One region of the Paenibacillus sp. FSL M8-0142 genome, then DNA from elsewhere that is predicted to be linked to it. Evidence: riboswitches for the same ligand, from Rfam matches in the RefSeq annotation. Region 1 holds a riboswitch; each other region holds the start of a gene.
What was found. Region 1 has a riboswitch for cyclic di-AMP ahead of NSQ46_RS04710 (TrkH family potassium uptake protein). Riboswitches for the same ligand answer to the same signal wherever they lie in the genome.
Positions count from the first base shown of each region.

Region 2: another riboswitch for cyclic di-AMP. It lies ahead of NSQ46_RS00145 (3D domain-containing protein); the one in region 1 lies ahead of NSQ46_RS04710 (TrkH family potassium uptake protein).
Region 3: another riboswitch for cyclic di-AMP. It lies ahead of NSQ46_RS01820 (APC family permease); the one in region 1 lies ahead of NSQ46_RS04710 (TrkH family potassium uptake protein).
Region 4: another riboswitch for cyclic di-AMP. It lies ahead of NSQ46_RS29590 (C40 family peptidase); the one in region 1 lies ahead of NSQ46_RS04710 (TrkH family potassium uptake protein).

Region 1 covers NZ_CP152008.1:1,031,090-1,035,291, forward strand. The annotation lists gene NSQ46_RS04705 (type II CAAX endopeptidase family protein) at 1-1,277, opposite strand, end outside; cyclic di-AMP (ydaO/yuaA leader) riboswitch at 1,569-1,715, shown strand; gene NSQ46_RS04710 (TrkH family potassium uptake protein) at 1,779-3,119, shown strand; gene NSQ46_RS04715 (TrkA family potassium uptake protein) at 3,136-3,810, shown strand; gene NSQ46_RS04720 (LysR family transcriptional regulator) at 3,832-4,202, opposite strand, start outside.
Region 2 covers NZ_CP152008.1:29,569-33,770, reverse strand. The annotation lists gene rsmA (16S rRNA (adenine(1518)-N(6)/adenine(1519)-N(6))-dimethyltransferase RsmA) at 1-516, opposite strand, end outside; gene rnmV (ribonuclease M5) at 518-1,066, opposite strand; gene NSQ46_RS00145 (3D domain-containing protein) at 1,294-2,484, opposite strand; cyclic di-AMP (ydaO/yuaA leader) riboswitch at 2,761-2,974, opposite strand; gene NSQ46_RS00140 (TatD family hydrolase) at 3,186-3,953, opposite strand; gene NSQ46_RS00135 (HD domain-containing protein) at 4,114-4,202, opposite strand, start outside.
Region 3 covers NZ_CP152008.1:411,321-415,522, reverse strand. The annotation lists gene NSQ46_RS01825 (molybdopterin oxidoreductase family protein) at 1-1,576, opposite strand, end outside; cyclic di-AMP (ydaO/yuaA leader) riboswitch at 2,151-2,333, shown strand; gene NSQ46_RS01820 (APC family permease) at 2,511-4,202, shown strand, end outside.
Region 4 covers NZ_CP152008.1:6,554,766-6,558,967, forward strand. The annotation lists gene NSQ46_RS29580 (M1 family metallopeptidase) at 1-1,254, shown strand, start outside; gene NSQ46_RS29585 (hypothetical protein) at 1,266-2,093, shown strand; cyclic di-AMP (ydaO/yuaA leader) riboswitch at 2,431-2,570, shown strand; gene NSQ46_RS29590 (C40 family peptidase) at 2,575-3,048, shown strand; gene NSQ46_RS29595 (GNAT family N-acetyltransferase) at 3,428-3,928, shown strand; gene NSQ46_RS29600 (cytochrome c) at 4,089-4,202, shown strand, end outside.

The sequences.
Region 1 (4,202 bases):
AGCCAAGCCATCAGCGGAAACAGCCATGGATAGAGCATGTTGTAAGGCGACTGCGAGGCATCGGTCGTGGACCAGGTGTTCAAGGTCAGGCCGAGCGCGATGAAGATCAAGGACTGAATGCCGAGCAGAATGAGGGCCCACAAATAGCCCACCTTCATGCTTTCCAAGACATAGCGGCCGTACCCGGGCTCCTTGGCACGCGGCCACGGATTAAGCCCGTCTTCCTTTCGCCATAGACCGCTTCCGCCGACAAGCGAGAAATAGAGCAGGGCGGAGAAGACGAGGGAGTAGATGGCGTAGAAGATCATCATCCCGATGATGCCGGTCTCGGACATTCCTTGTGCCTTAAAGACCGGAACCAGGTTGTACGTATTCAGCATCTGGATGACAAACAACAGGACGGACAGCAGGATACCGCGCTTAAACGAGGTATAGGCTCTGGTCTTGACGCTGTAGACGATGGCCAGGATACCGAGCACAAGCGTAAACAAACCGTACCCGACCAGCGTCAGCAGCGTTGCATCCTGCGTCTGCTTGTTCACATAGGCAGAATGCGCTGCCGGAACCGAGAACGCGGGCTCGAAGGAACGCAGTGTCCCATGTTCAAAGGTAAACTCCAGCTGCAGCCTCGAATCCCCGATGGCGGCTTCCGTGACGGTATATCTCAGCTTAGGTTCGCCTTCCCGGGTAGAAAGCTGCAGCTGCGTCGCATCGTATCCGGCCCACTTGAGCCACGGCTCCGCGAGCGCCTGCTTCTCGGCCAGCGTCATGCCTTCCTCAACCAGAAGCAGCATTTGCTTCCGGACCTCCCCTTGATTCAGCTCGATCCTGTCGTAACTGGAGCGGGCGGAATCATAGGAGAATCCCGCGATGCCGGCATTCTGCATATGCACATCCACGTTCAGCGCATCGCCACCCGGCAAGGTGAAGCGGACGCGGTATACGTCATATGGGTATTTGGCTTCGTAATTCTTGTTATACTCCTTTAGCTTCTTTTCCTTGGCCAAATATCCGTACAGCTCGGAGTTGGACTGGTATGTAACAAGGGGGGGTTGCCCTTCGGAAGCAGGAAACCCTAAACGTTCGCGCGCGAACCGTGACGCCGCTTGCGCAGCCTCATCCTTGGAAATGATTTGCGGATAGGGCGTATCGGTCGACTCGAAGGAAGTGGATGGGAGTACCTGGAATATAAGAAACAGGATCAGACCGATGATGGCCGGTGCGATAAGCTTCTTTAGGTTAGGTGTCAGCTTCAGGGGCTCTTCGGCACGGTTCATGAAATTCCTCCTCTTAATTTTAGTGCTTTCCGATATGAATAACCGGCCCCGCAAAAAGCGGATCATAGAGTCAATATAACATACATATGAAGAACAAGCCCTGCTTATCCCAAAGGGCCAATAATGAAATAAAACGCTGAAAATGAATGAAAGGTTTCGAAAACGTTAGAGAACCATATCCTTGTACTCTTGAATATGCCCAATTCGCGCTCATTTAAAGACTTTTTGGTAAAAAAACGACGTTGGGTTCGCTTCCGGATTGCGTTATAATCACATCATGCTTCAAGGAACCGAATAAACCAGCCGAATTTCGTAATGAGAACGGGGGAACCATGTAATTGGGGTGAATTTCATGATCTCTTTCGGATCATGGATAGGGCGGCCTGTGATAATGCCCGAATCCGTCAGCTAACCTCGTAGGCTGTTGCACAGGAACCAGACCGTGAAGGGCACTGTTTTCCAGTGTCTTTTTTCTTTGATTTTTTTGGAGAAGGTGAAACTTTGAACTCAAAAATGAAGTGGCTTAAGCTGTCACCTCCGCAGATCCTTGCGCTCGGTTTTGCGGCGGCGATCCTGGTCGGTACCATTCTGCTCATGCTGCCCGTATCCAGCAGGACCGGCGAACCGATCAGCGGGATTGACGTCATGTTTACGGCGGCTTCCGCCGTCTGTCTGACCGGGCTTGTTGTCGTGGATACAGGCACAAGCTTCAGTGCTTTCGGACATACGGTGATCCTTCTGCTCATTCAACTCAGCGGGCTCGGGTTTATGACGATGGCAACCCTGTTCGCCCTGGTATTCAAGCGGAGGATATCGCTCAAGGACCGGCTTGTTCTGCAGGAAGCGATGAATCAGTCCTCCATCGAAGGGATCGTTCGTTTGATCCGGCGGGTGTTTATCTATTCCTTGACCTTCGAGGCGTGCGCTGCCGTACTGTTTACACTGCGCTGGGCATGGGATATGCCTATTGGAAAAGCCCTCTATTTTGGGGTGTTCCATTCCGTTTCGCTGTTTAACAATGCAGGCTTCGATCTGTTCGGTGATTTTCATAGTCTCACGGATTATGTCGATGATCCGTTGGTAAACATCGTATCCATGCTGTTGATCATATCCGGCGGCATCGGGTTCGTTGTATTATCCGATTTGATCGATTTCCGTCAAAAAAGGAAGCTGTCGCTTCACTCCAAGGTCGTTCTCTCGATGTCGGGGGCGTTGATCTTCATCGGGGCGATCATCATATTTATTTTTGAGTTCACCAATCCGTTAACGCTGGGCTCCTTGGACGGGGGAGGTAAAGTGCTCGCCTCGTTCTTCCAATCGGTCAGTCCGCGAACAGCGGGCGCGAATTCGATTGATATCGGCGGCCTAAGGCAAGCTACGCAATTTTTCATTATTATACTTATGTTTATCGGAGCGTCGCCGGGATCGACCGGGGGCGGAATCAAGACGACAACCTTTATGGTGATGGTAGGGGCCGTATTCGCAATGATGAGAGGGCGTGAGGACATCGTCTTATTCCGGTTTCGCCTCGCTCAGGAGCGGGTCTTAAAGGCGTTAACGATTGCGCTTCTTGCGCTGCTGCTCGTATTGACGGTATCCATGATCCTGTCCACGACAGAGGATGCGGATTTCCTGGAGATTCTATTCGAAACGACCTCGGCCTTCGGTACCGTCGGCTTGTCGATGGGATTAACGCCGGATTTGACGGTGTTCGGCAAAATATTGATCAGCTTAACGATGTTTGCCGGACGTCTAGGTCCGCTGACGCTGGCTTATGCACTCGGTCCGAAAAAGGGTAAAGAATTGTATCGTCATCCGGAAGGCAAAATGATTATTGGATAAGGAGTATAGGAGAGACATGAAACCAAAGCAATTTGCAGTGATCGGTTTGGGGCGGTTCGGCTCGAGTCTGGCACTGGAACTAATGGAACTAGGCTATGAGGTTCTCGGCATTGACCGGAACGAAGAGGTCGTCGAGGATATGAGCGAGTATCTGACCCATACGGTGGTCGCCGATGCTACGGATGAGGAGATGCTGAAATCGCTCGGCATCCGCAACTTCGACTGCGGGATCGTCGCGATCGGAGACGATATCCAGATGAGCATTCTGTCCGCCATCCTGCTCAAGGAGCTTGGCGTATCGACCGTCGTGGCCAAAGCGATTTCCGTGCTGCACGGCCGGGCGCTGCAGAAGCTGGGTGTGGACCGGGTCATCTTCCCCGAACGGGATATGGGAATCCGTGTGGCTCACCAGCTGGTTACGCCGAATCTGCTCGACTATATCGAATTATCTAAGGATTATTTGATCGTGGAAATGACGGTAACCGATTGTATGGACGGCAAGACGTTAAGCGAACTGAACACGCGCGTCCGTTACGGTGTCACGGTGGTCGCCCTCAACAAGCGATCCGGCATTATCGTCGCGCCGACGGCGATGGACGTGGTCAACGCCGGCGATGTTATGGTCGTCATCGGCTCCAACGACAATGTGGAGCGGTTTGAGACGGAAGTCGTGAATCTGCAGCAGAAATAATACAAAAAAACCTGACGATCTCTAGGTCGTCAGGTTTTTTCGCTGCTTCTCTTCCGCAAGGCTTCGGAAGAGCACCTCGGTTTCGTTAATCCAGCGGCGGGCGGCGCTGCTAAGCTCTGAAGCATCCCCGTAAATCAGGGAGGTCGTCCGCCGCGTCTCCATGAGCGCGGGGATGTGAATGTCCACAAGCCCGTTGTCGGAGAGCAGCTGCGGACGGAGGTATGATTTCGGAAGCAGGGCCGCTGCTTTGCAGGTCGGGATCAAGCGGACGATCGCTTCGAAGGAATCGATCTCCATCCGAATATCGGGCATGATGCCCCACCGGTGAAACAGGTCGTCCGTCAGCTTACGGTACCAGGTGCCGGTCGAGAAAATAATCATCGGAAGCCCCT
Region 2 (4,202 bases), 1.0 Mb from region 1:
ATCCTTGCTTCCCGGCGCTGCGGCCATCCGCTCGGCGACCTCTTTCTGAATCATGACCACAATATTCTCCAGCGGCAGCTTCTCTTCCAGCAGCTTCATCAGAATAGGGGTCGTCACGTAATACGGCAGATTGGCGACAACGCTTACCTTCCCCACCTCCGCGAAATCCTGGCGGAACAGCTCGTGCAGATCCACCTTAAGGACATCTCCATGATGAACTTTAACGTTATCGTAAGGCTCCAGCACTTCCTTAAGAATCGGAATCAGGCGCTGATCGATCTCTACTGCGGTAACGGCTCCGGCCATCTGAGCCAGCTTCTCTGTTAACGCCCCGATGCCGGGACCGATCTCAAGCGCACCTTTCTCTTTATCAAGGCCGGCCGCCTCCACAATCTTGCCCAAAATATTCTGGTCGATCAGAAAATTCTGTCCCAGGCTCTTCTTAAAGGAAAAGCCATGGCGGGCAATGATCTCCTTCGTGCGTCTAGGTGTCGATATATCTTCCATCCGGTTCATATCAGCTTTGGCCTCCCTCTTCCAGCTGCGCAAGCGCCGCCAGAAACTCTTCACGCGATATTTGAAACATCGCCATACGTTTATGGAACTGCTTGGAGTTGCAATACCCGATACCCAGGACATTTCCCATGAACATTCTCCGGGCTGCAGCCTCCGGATGAGCCGTCAGCCCCGCATCGATCATATCCTCCAGGCTGATCTGACTCTCCGCCCCCTCAAATGAGGTGTGGACGCGATCCAGGGCATGACGTATAGCCTCCGGAGATGCGTTCTCGACTCCGATATCGCCCTTGCGCGTCGCATCCGCCTCCGGTATGAAGGCATGCTTGCAGCCGGGGACATGACGGTCGATGATCTTGCGAATCCGTTCCCCTGCATGATCGGGGTCTGTCAGGATAATAACCCCCCTGCGCTCCTTCGCGAGGGCAATACGGCGCAGCGTATGCTTATTAATAGCAGAGCCGCCGGTCTCGATCGTGTCGGCATCCACCGCACGCTTGATCGCTACCGTATCGTCCCTGCCTTCAACCACAATTACTTCTCGGATCATAACGTTCTCTCTTCCTTCCCAAAAGGACACATACCGCCTGTCCGACCGTTCTCCTTGAATTGGCATCGGCTCAAACCATACGGCGTATTTTTTACATGATGGCCCCAAAATGCGACCAATACGCCGCAAAACAAAAGAAGAGGAGTTTCTCCTCTTCTTCATTATGATCTATTATAAGCTAAATTCGTTAGCATTAGAATGGCAATGTCATTAGAAATTGGGATTCATTAGTTCAAATCAGGCTTTACGGGACCGATCACATAAACGGTGCGCCCCGATTTCCGGCCAAAGTTCATGGCCGCTTTCAGCGAATCGTAATACACATCAATTTTATGTCCCTTAATCGCTCCGCCGGTATCCTCTGCACGGCGGAAGCCAATGCCTTCGATGTACACCCACCAGCCGATCGGAATGATGCTCGGATCAACTGCAATCGTCCGGCCCTCGGTTACCCGTGTTCCGGAAGCCGTGCGGGTTCCGATTCCCGCCTGCTCAGCGGAATATGCGGTCATTGAAACATTATTCAGCACTTTCTGGTATTTGAAATCAACACCCGCTCTGGAGATGACGTTATTCTCCGTCGCTTTGGCGGTGGACACCTTTCTAGTGCCCGTAAGCTTCGCTGGGGCAGACTTCACATTCGGAGTCGCTGCCGCTTGAAGCACGACAGGCTTCTCTACCTTCTTCGTGCCTACGGCAATAATTTTGTCCTTCGTCTTACGCTCGACCTCTTGCGAGACCTTCGTCTTGGATACGAGCTTGCCGTTATGGTACACCTTCTCGTAGTGATGAACGAGAACGCCCGGCTCGCCCCGCTGAATGACACGGTTATCACCGCGCTCCAGCGACGGATCCGCAGTCTTGATGACGCGGAACTCGCGGTTCTCCTTCTCCGATACGGTCTGCTTCGTAACCCGAACGATTTGAATGTCCATATCACTGGTAAGCTTGGTGTCCTGTGACGGCTTTACTATATCTTCACCCTTGATCGTAATGCCAGCTTCTTTGAGTACACTATCGACCGTGTCCTGGGTCGTGAATATGGTTTTGGTGGTGCCCCCTACTGTTACTTTAACTGGGATTGCACGGTCAATGATAATCCGGTCCCCATCCTGGATCGTCCCGTTTAAAGGCATCGAGACCTGATCCTGCGGATTCAGCGTGATCGCTTGCTCATCCAGCAATTCCTGAAGCAACGATCCTCTGGTTTCTACCGTGGTTACGCGGCCATCGACCACAATTTGAACTTGCTTGCCCGATTGATCATGGATAACCAGCGATACGAGAAGTGATACCGTAACAGCCCCCATGGCGCCGAGCATCATCAATTGACGCAAATTCTCATGCTTCCATCGCAATGCGTAAGACATGCTGGATGATTGTGATTCATGGGTTTCTTCAGGTTGAAAAATGCCCACTATTCCATCCTCCTTCATAGTCCCGCCGTCTTAGGTAACGCATGAATGCCTTTGACGTGACTATAGCAGTTATTCTCGCAAGGCGTGCTGCTATCTATCTAACGCCCTGCGTCAATCCCCGTCTTCCCGTTCACCACTAGGAATCACCTCCTGTTTACCAACAGTATGACGACACCTTCTCCAATATTCAAAAATAAAAGAAGCCAGCGTGAAAGAGTACTAGAGGCTCTAACGTGGCTTCCTGATGATTGAAATCATGGAAATGGTATGCACGAGAATTCCCCTCTTACTTCGCTTACGGAGTTAGCTGTCGGGTTCGGACGTAAGAGAGACGCCCTAGATCCGGTCGCCCGCTCATGGCGAGGACCTTCACATTCACCCCAAAGACCCGATAAAGAAATCATATACGGCTCGTGCACGACAGTTTACCATGCACGGCAGTATCGGTTCCCCCGTTCCCCAGACTTCGGAGATTAAGCGAGACGGTTCATGAAATATGATCGCTGAAGTTTCAGCTTTGCAAACTTGCAGCTTCTTATCACTGAAAAGATGATATCCTGTTTCCATGCAGGTTGTAAAGGAACAATCAAGCACATTTTTTGATGTAAATGGTTAAAAAATTGTAAAACAATCGTCTTTTCAGGTTAAAAAACTTTAATTAATCGCAATTCCTCACTATTTCATCGCTTTTGCTCCCGTTTTCACGAAATACCAAATCGTTCCAGAGCATTTTTAGTGGTAATTTGGACCAGTTCATCGAAGGACATGCCCCGAATTTCGGCTGCCGTCTCGGCCACCAATTTCACATAAGCGGACTCATTTCGCTTCCCTCGGAAGGGGTGTGGAGTCAGGTAAGGCGAGTCCGTTTCAATGAGCAGACGATCGAGTGGAACCTTGGCCAGAACCTCTTTCGGCTGCTTGGCATTTTTGAACGTAATCGGCCCGCCGAACGAAATATGAAAGCCCATATCCAGGCATAACTTGGCCGTTTCCCAGCTGCCCGAGAACGAATGCATCACGCCGCCAACCTCATGAGCCTTCTCTTCCTTCAAAATCTTCACGATATCCTCATGCGCATCACGGTTATGAATTACAATCGGCATATGGAGCTCCCGGGCCAGTCCGATTTGGCTGCGAAGCACCCGGTGCTGCACCTCCTTCGGAGACGTATCCCAATGATAATCGAGGCCGATCTCTCCGATCGCAACGACTTTCTCATGACTGCAGAGCGAAGCGATCCATTCCAGGTCGCCCTCCTCCATCGTGATCGCATCCACGGGATGCCAGCCTACCGCCGCATATATAAAATCATATGTCTCCGCCAATTCCATTGTGGTCGGAATCGTCTCGCGATTAAATCCGATATTGATCATCCGGCTAACACCAGCTTCAAGCGCCCGGGCAATCGTCTCGTCCCGGTCCTCGTCGAATTGGGGAGCATCCAGATGGGTGTGTGTGTCGAACAGCATGTTCTCTCCCACTCCTTTCTTGTCGATCCTTGATCGTATCTTATCCGGCACAATCTTTATCATTCCGTTCTATGGTTGTCCATTATCAATGCCTCGTGCGTCCGGCCTTGAACCAGGTCCATCCATGATCCAAGCCCATGGTCCATCGAATATAACGGACTCATCCCTGCCTGCGAAATAAATCCGCAACTTCGGCCGGCATCCGGTCAAGCAGCGGCTCTACCCTCTCCTCCGGGTAATATAGATAAT
Region 3 (4,202 bases), 620 kb from region 1:
GGTCCAGGAAGCTCTCGAGAGGCGTCATGTCCAGCTTGACATGGCGCTCTGCCTTCAGCCTGTCCAGGGTCACTCCGTTTAAATACGGATTATCGGGATTATCAAGCGCACGGGCAATCATCTCTTCTTCCGATTCCCGGAAGGCTTCTTCCTCAAATCCCATTGCCCGGCCGAGCAGGGAGAACAGCTCAACATTGCTCTTGCTTTCCCCCTGCGCCGGAATAACCGGCTCCTGAAGCTGAACGTATTGGTGCCAGTACGAGGCGTACAGGTCCGTGCTTTCAAAGGAGGAGGTGGCCGGCAATACGATATCCGCATACTTGGCCGTGTCCGTCATGAATAAATCGTGAACGACCGTGAACAGATCCTCCCGTGCAAAACCCTCTTTCACGCGCTCCGTATCCGGAGCAACCACCAGCGGGTTGCTGCAATAGACGAATACCGAGCGGATCGGCTTCTCGGTCATGGCCAGCGCTTCCCCGATCCGGTTCATATTAATCGTGCGCGCACCCGGGTTCGGCCGCAGATCCGGCCGTTCCAAAGCCTCGCTGTTCATGCTGTTGTAACCCCCGTTTGATTTGGCGGCCCCGCCGCCCCGCTTGAGCCACTGCCCGGTCAGCGCCGGCAGGGCCGCAATGCTCCGCACCGTCATGCCGCCGTTATCATGATGCTGCAGACCGTTGCCGATGTGAATGTAAGACACGCCGGCACGGCCGTACAGCTCGGCCAGCTTCGCCACATCGTCGGCCGGAATGCCCGTTACGGAAGACACGTATTCCGGCGTGTACGTCTTCACATGCTCCCTCAGCTCCTCATGGCCGATCGTATAACGTTCCATGAACGCCTCATCCACCAGCCCGTCCCGGAACAGGACGTGCATGATCCCGACGGCAAGCGCGGCATCCGTACCGGGATACAGCGGAATGAACCAATCCGCCCATTGGCCGGTCTGATTTTTATGAACATCGATGACGACGACCTTCGCGCCCCGCTTGCGGGCTTTTTCGGCGAGCACCACCTGATGCATGTTCGTGCTGACGATATTGCCGCCCCAGACGATGATCACATCGGCGTTCACCGTGTCTTCAGGGACCGTCCCCCCGTTGAAGCCCATGACCGATTTCCAGCCTTCGTTTCCGGCCGAATTGCAGATGGACTGCTTCAGCTTGCTGGCGCCCAGCCTGTTGAAGAAGCGGCGGTCCATGCCGTCTACGCTCAAGATGCCCATGTTCCCGTAGAAGCTGTAAGGCAGGATGCTTTCCGGACCATCCGTTTCAATCAGCGCCTTGTACCGGTCCGCGATTTCCCGGATCGCCTCGTCCCAGCTGATCCGCTTAAATAATCCGGCCCCTTTCGGGCCGGTCCGGCGCAGCGGATAGAGCACACGCTCCGGATGGTATACCCGGTGAGCCATATTGCGGACTTTATTGCAGATCGCGCCTTGCGTGATCGGATGGTCGGGGTTGCCTGTAACCTTTACGATCTTCCCGTTCTCTTTATGCAGCAGCAAGCTGCAAGTATCCGGACAATCCAGCGGGCAAACCGCCGGAAATACGCCGTGTTCCTGATGAATCAATTTGTCCTCTCCCCCTTGTGCTCCAGCCTCTTTCGTATCCCCTTATCTTAAAAAAAATCAGCCTTATCGTAAAGTCATACATTTTTTTCTAAAGATGTGATTCACCCCTCGAACTCCCGGGTATATTTCTATCAAGAGCAAGGATGAGAAACCCAGACCCTTTCTCCTCCTCGCCATATCATGGACCACTCCCAAAAATTCGCCATGCATGTATCTCCTCCCCCGAGATACGGCATGGCGAATTTACATTACGGGCGGCTCAAGAAGCGGCCGCGAATGCTCTGTTCGGCTTGCTTCTTCGATAGGAGCATCCTCTTTTATCTGCACGCCTACCTTTTCCCCTCACCGCGTTTTCTGCTTTCCCTACCGCGCTTTCAGTTTCCAAATCTTCGCATTCAGCGATTTATTGCGTAAATCTGCAAAATAATGATCCCGCGAAAGTCCGTATCCTATGTAATCGCTTACTTATGGATCATTCGGTTCCTTACTGCCGAAAATAGCGGCAAAAGGCCGTTTTACAATCGAATGCCGCAGGCGTAATATACTATTCAGATTTCAAATCCAATATAATCTCACAGTTGATTCGCCGAATTTCCAGAGAGGAAAATGGGGGAACCAAAGCGTATGCCTGCCGATGCGGCAGCCATACTATGGGGTGAATCCTGAATAACCGCGGCCGGTCCCGCGCGGCATCAGGTAGGGCGACTCTCGCGCCCGAATCCGACAGCTAACCTCGTAGGCGTTAATGGGAGGGTTGTGAACTTGTGCAAAAAACACAGGCTCTAACCTGTGTTTTTTCTATGCCAAAAATCGAAAAAATCGAAATGGAGATGCATCCCATGCCCGGCCCTTGACCATTCACCCAAGCCACATAGCTTTATGCTTTTTTGGGGAGAACGACCCAAAATCCAAATCGAATCGGTGGTGAAACACGATGCTATCTTCCATCAAGCGCTTCCTCATCGGAAGACCGCTCAAATCCAATGAATTAGGCGATCAAAAATTGAATAAAACCAAGGCCCTGGCGATTTTGTCATCCGATGCCCTGTCATCCGTCGCCTACGGCCCCGAGCAAATCCTGCTGGTGCTGATGACTGTCGGCGCGGCTGCCTATTGGTATTCCATCCCGATCGCCATCGGCGTTCTCGTCTTATTGCTGGCGCTGATCTTATCGTACAGACAGATCATCTTCTCTTATCCGCAGGGCGGTGGAGCCTATGTCGTGTCGAAACGGAATCTGGGCATGTATCCAGGCCTCGTTGCCGGAGGCTCCTTGCTCGTCGACTATATCCTAACCGTTGCGGTCAGCGTATCGGCCGGGACGGATGCGATTACGTCGGCTTTTCCCGAGCTTCGTCCCTATAACGTCGGGATCGCCGTGCTGTTCGTCCTGTTTCTTACTGTGCTGAACTTGCGGGGCGTGACGGAATCCGCCTCGATCCTGGCCTATCCGGTCTACCTGTTCGTGCTGGCCTTGTTTATTCTGATCGGCGTCGGTCTCTACGATATTGCAACCGGCCACGCTTCGCCGGACCTGCACACCAAGATCGGCACGCCCGTCGCCGGACTGAGCCTGTTTCTGCTCCTGCGGGCGTTCGCTTCAGGCAGCTCGGCGCTGACCGGGGTTGAAGCCATATCCAACGCCATCCCGAACTTCAAGGAGCCCGCGCCGAACAACGCCGCCAAAACCCTGGCCGCGATGGGCTCCCTGCTCGCCCTGTTATTTTCAGGGATCGTATTCCTGGCCTATTATTACGGGGTCAGCCCCAGCGAAGAGGTGACGGTTGTCTCCCAAATCGCCGAGCATACCTTCGGCCGGAACGCGCTGTATTATTTCATTCAGGGGACTACTGCGTTAATCCTGATCCTGGCCGCCAACACGGGGTATTCGGCATTTCCTCTGCTGGCCGTCAACCTGGCAAAGGATAAGTTCATCCCGCGAATGTTCACGGTCCGGGGGGACCGCTTGGGGTATTCCAACGGCATCATCATCCTTGGCCTTCTGTCCATCGTGCTGATCGTGGCCTTCGAGGGCAAAACCGAGCATCTGATCCCGTTGTACGCCGTCGGCGTATTCATTCCGTTTACTTTGTCGCAGACGGGAATGATGGTGAAGTGGATTCGCGAGAAGCCTCAAGGCTGGATCCCCAAGCTGGTCATTAACTCGACGGGGGCTGTTATCAGCTTTGCGGTAACGTTGATCTTTTTCTTCACGAAATTTGCCCAGGTGTGGTCGGTGCTTCTGTTTCTGCCGCTTATCATCTGGATTTTCACCCGGATTCGGAATCACTATGAGGCGGTCGCCGATCAGCTGCGGATTACGACCTGCGAGCCGGCAAAGCCGATCGAAGGCAACATCATTATCGTGCCGGTAGCCGGCATTACGCATGTGGTGGAGAACTCGCTCAATTATGCCAAATCACTGTCCGCTGACCAAATCATCGCCGTTTACGTGAACTTCGAACGGGAAGACCAGATTGCTTTCGAGGAAAAATGGAAGAAGTGGCAGCCGGACGTCCGGCTGGTGACGCTGCATTCGCCATATCGCAGCATCATCTCGCCGCTCACTAAATTCATCGACACGGTACAGCGCAAGGCCAGCGAGTCCGACTACCAGGTGACGGTC
Region 4 (4,202 bases), 1.2 Mb from region 1:
AATTCGGAGTTTTACTCGAACTTCGGCATCTATAGCGTTCGGATTCGTGTACCCGAGGACTATATCGTAGCCGCTACCGGGTTCCCGACCAAGCCTGCGCAGAAAGCAAATGGCGAGAAAATTTACCAATTCTATGCGGATGACGTGCATGACTTCGCCTGGGCCGCCTCGCCGAACTTCGTGACGGCGGAAGAGGCTTACTCCGCTCCGGGTATCCCTGGCGTCCGGATCAAGCTGTACCTTGATCCTGCTCATAAGGATTTGAAGGAGCGTTATTTTGATACAGCCAAAACGGCGCTGTCCTCTTTCGGCAAATGGTACGGCTCCTATCCGTACTCCACATTATCCATCGTTGTCCCGCCTTATTCCGGCAACGGTGCAGGCGGCATGGAATACCCGACGCTCGTCACCGCCTTCGGAGCCAATAACGACTCGCCCGGATATGAGCTGGAGCGGACCGTCATCCATGAAATCGCCCACCAATATTTCTACGGCATCGTAGCCAATAACGAATTCGAAGAGGCATGGCTGGACGAGGCCTTTGCTTCCTATGCCGAGGAGAAGGTCATGGAGAAGCAGTACGGAATTACATCCAATACCGCAGCGCAAGGCGCATCCATTACGTCGCCTGAACCGCTTAAGATGGAGTCCTGGAAATACAGCTCGCATGAAAATTACGCACTCAACGTCTATACACGCGGCAAGCTGGTGCTCCAGGGCATCGAGCGACAAGTCGGATCCAAGACGATGGATAAAATCATGATGACCTACGCCAAAAAATTCCGCTTCAAGCATCCGACAACGACGGACTTCCAGAAGGTTGTTGAACAGGTTACCCAGTCCTCATGGCAGTCGTATTTCGATCAGTACGTTTACGGCAGCCAAATGGCTGACATCGCGATCGACCAGATCAAAACCAAAAATAAAGGCTCACAAGCGCACCCACGGTTTGTTTCGACCGTAAACATCACGAGCAAGGGCGGCGATGTTACCGATGTGCCGATTGTGTTCGCTTTTGAGGATGGCAAGCTTGTTGAGCGAACATGGAGCGGCAAGAACGGCAAAGTAACTTATACGCTGGAATACCATACACCGCTCGCCTGGGCCATGGTGGATCCGAAATATACCATCATGCTGGAGAATAAACACATGAATAACTATATGAAGGCTGGCATGGATCCGAAAGTCGTTACACGTTGGAATCTCGGTATTACCAAGCTCGTGGAGACGCTGTTCGGCAGCATGTCGTGGTGAGGGGGGAGCACATGAAAAGCTATGCAGGCCAAGGCTGGATCAGTGTTAAAGATCAATTATACGTCTCCATTCTACTGTTCTTGTACCGTCTTCTCTGGGGCTACTGTCTGTACAGGCTCGTGAAATCCGCCGTCGTCCCGCTTTTGATGCGGTACCCGGATCCGGCTCCTAACGAGCTGAGCCGCCTCCTGTTCTTCTATGAGGGCGAAATGAGCTTGTCGCTCAGCAATACGGTTCATACCTACGGCTGGATCCTTGCCGCTCTGCTCCTCGTCCGCATGGTGCTTACCCCGCTGATTCGCTCCGGCATCTTCTACAACCTCCATCAGGAGGCCCGTGGCGAACGCGGTCTGTTCTTCTTCATCGGCATGCGGAAGCATTGGAAATCGGTAACGGTGTTCTATCTCATCGAGCTTGTTCTTACGGTTGCGCCGGGTTACTGGATCATTCCCAAGGCTCTTCCGGCACTGCTCGGCTCCATTCAGGAGCCTTCCCAGCTGCTCCGGGTGCTGCCTTACGCGGCGGCCTGGTTCCTCTATACCTATGTTATTCGCCTTGTGCTGCTGTATATGCAGTTCGGGCATACCGGAGAGCTCGGTATGATCGCATCCGTCACGGCGCTCATACGCAAGCTGGGAACGGCTGTACTGCTGTCCATTTCTGTTGGTGGAGCCGCATTTGTCATTCTCCTGCTGTTCAGCTCGGCGTCCCTGTTCTGGGCGGGATTAATCGGACTCATCATTCAGCAAGCCTCCTATTTCCTGAACGGGCTCTTCCAAATATGGGGAATTTCTTCCCAATATCATTTATGGAGAGCGTCCGTAGCTTCAAATCCATAACGGTTACAAAAGTTACATTTCATTAACAACCATTCATCGTTTAAATGTGGTAAAAAGGTTGTAACCGGAAGCTAAAGCAGCCTCCGAAAAGGATAGATTTCGAACGATAACTTTCCCATCCAACCGGAATCCTCAACGTTCCCCTCCCATATTTATACAAAATCCCTGTCCCACTTCAATGTGGACAGGGATTTTTGTTAAAAAAACAACTTTCCTCGTTTGCCAAATTGTTAATACTCTGCTAAAATAACGAATATGTTAGTAACAACTTTGTCATTTTTATTGTAACTATTGTCATCATGTTAACATGTTGGTACGTCATATTGGGTACATCGACATCTTTTAAAAGCCGAATTCCCGTCTTCATACGGGAAGCGGGGGATCCGTTTTGGGTGAATTGATCTCGCTAGAGAGGGATCATAGGGGACCTTCAACCGAACCCTTAAGCTAACCTCGCAGGCAATGGAAGGAGCTTTTTGTTTTGAAGAAGAAGTTAACAGCCATCTCTTTAGGCTTGGCCCTTGCGCTCACGATTGGAACCGGTAGCGCTTTCGCGGATTCCAAGTTGAATACCGTTATCAAACCAACCATCGGTGTCTCTTATAAAACCGGCGGAACCACTACAAAGGGTTTTGATTGCTCCGGATTCACCAGCTATATTTACAAGAAGCTGGGCCTCACCCTGCCGCGCACTTCTGCAGCACAATACAAGGTAGGTACCGCGGTATCGAAGAGCAACCTGAAGGCCGGGGATCTCGTATTCTTTAATACTTCCGGCAGAGGCGTTTCCCATGTTGGCATTTATGTCGGTGGCGGGAAGTTCGCCCATTCTTCCTCCTCGCGCGGCGTCATCGTTAGCCCGCTCAGCCAGAGCTACTACGCGAAGCGTTATGTAGGCGCGAAGAGAATCATGAGCCAAAGCACGTACAAGTCCCTTGCCGTGAACTACAATTAATTGACTGTACCGTAATTTTTCTGAATGTCCATAAGCCCTGGAGCATGAGATGTGCCGATCTCACCCAGCGGCTTTTTTTCTATAATTTTTCGTCTATACCTCTATAACGTTTCAGGCCATGGAAAAGTTCTATGTTTTTCGGAAAATCCAAAAATATTTTTTCATTCTGTATGCTCAAAGCCACCAACAAGATTCGGCCAATCCGAGCGCTTACATTTTATTTACCCTTCCAGAATTAACCTAAACAGCAATACGAATAAACAATCGAAAATTTTTTAGCTTCAGTTTCGTTTCCCCCTGCGCTATTATCTTTGCAATCCCGCTCAGCAGCATGTATTCTCTCTCTAACGGAATTGTTTTGAATGAGAGGAGTATTTACATGGAGGCGAATTTACCCTCGTTTCATACCGTGGTCATGCAGGAAGCCCATGCCGCTGAAATTTGCACCTGGTCCTATCCCCCGCCCTATAATATATATGGCTTTCTTCCTTGGGAGCAGATGAAGGGACTAGGGGTGGAATTCGGGGATCCCGGCATCCGCCTGCAGCAATACCTGTCCGTGCTGGATGAGCAGGATCAGCTCTGGGGGTTTGCCCAGCTATTCCCTATGGCAGGCGTTACGCGTCTAGGCCTGGGCATGCGGCCTGATTGGTGCGGCCGGGGAATGGGTAAACGGTTCGTGCAGGCAATTGTGGATGAGGCGAAGCGGCGCCGTCCTTCGGACGAGATTGATCTTGAGGTGCTTACCTGGAATGAACGGGCTATCCGGACTTACCGGAAGGCTGGCTTTTACATTGCCGATACGTACGAACGCCTTACGCCGACGGGCATGGCGCCTTTTTATTGCATGGTGTATGACCCGATGGCCAATGAGGAATAGTAGTCTTGTCTATATGAAAAAGTACAATTTTGTGTACTTTTTATGAAGGCAGGCTTGAACATTGCTTTTTTTGTCACAACTGGCTATGATGTGTAAGGATGTTGGTTTATAATGAAGACAAGTGCAAAAGTGCAGTATACATAGAAAGGACGATATGACGATGCAAAAATGGATCATGAGCGGACTGTTCTTCGTCGCATGTGCGTTGGCTATTGCGCTGATGTTTACGCTTCCAGGCAAGGAGCAGGTGGCGCAGGAAGAGAAGCCAACCATG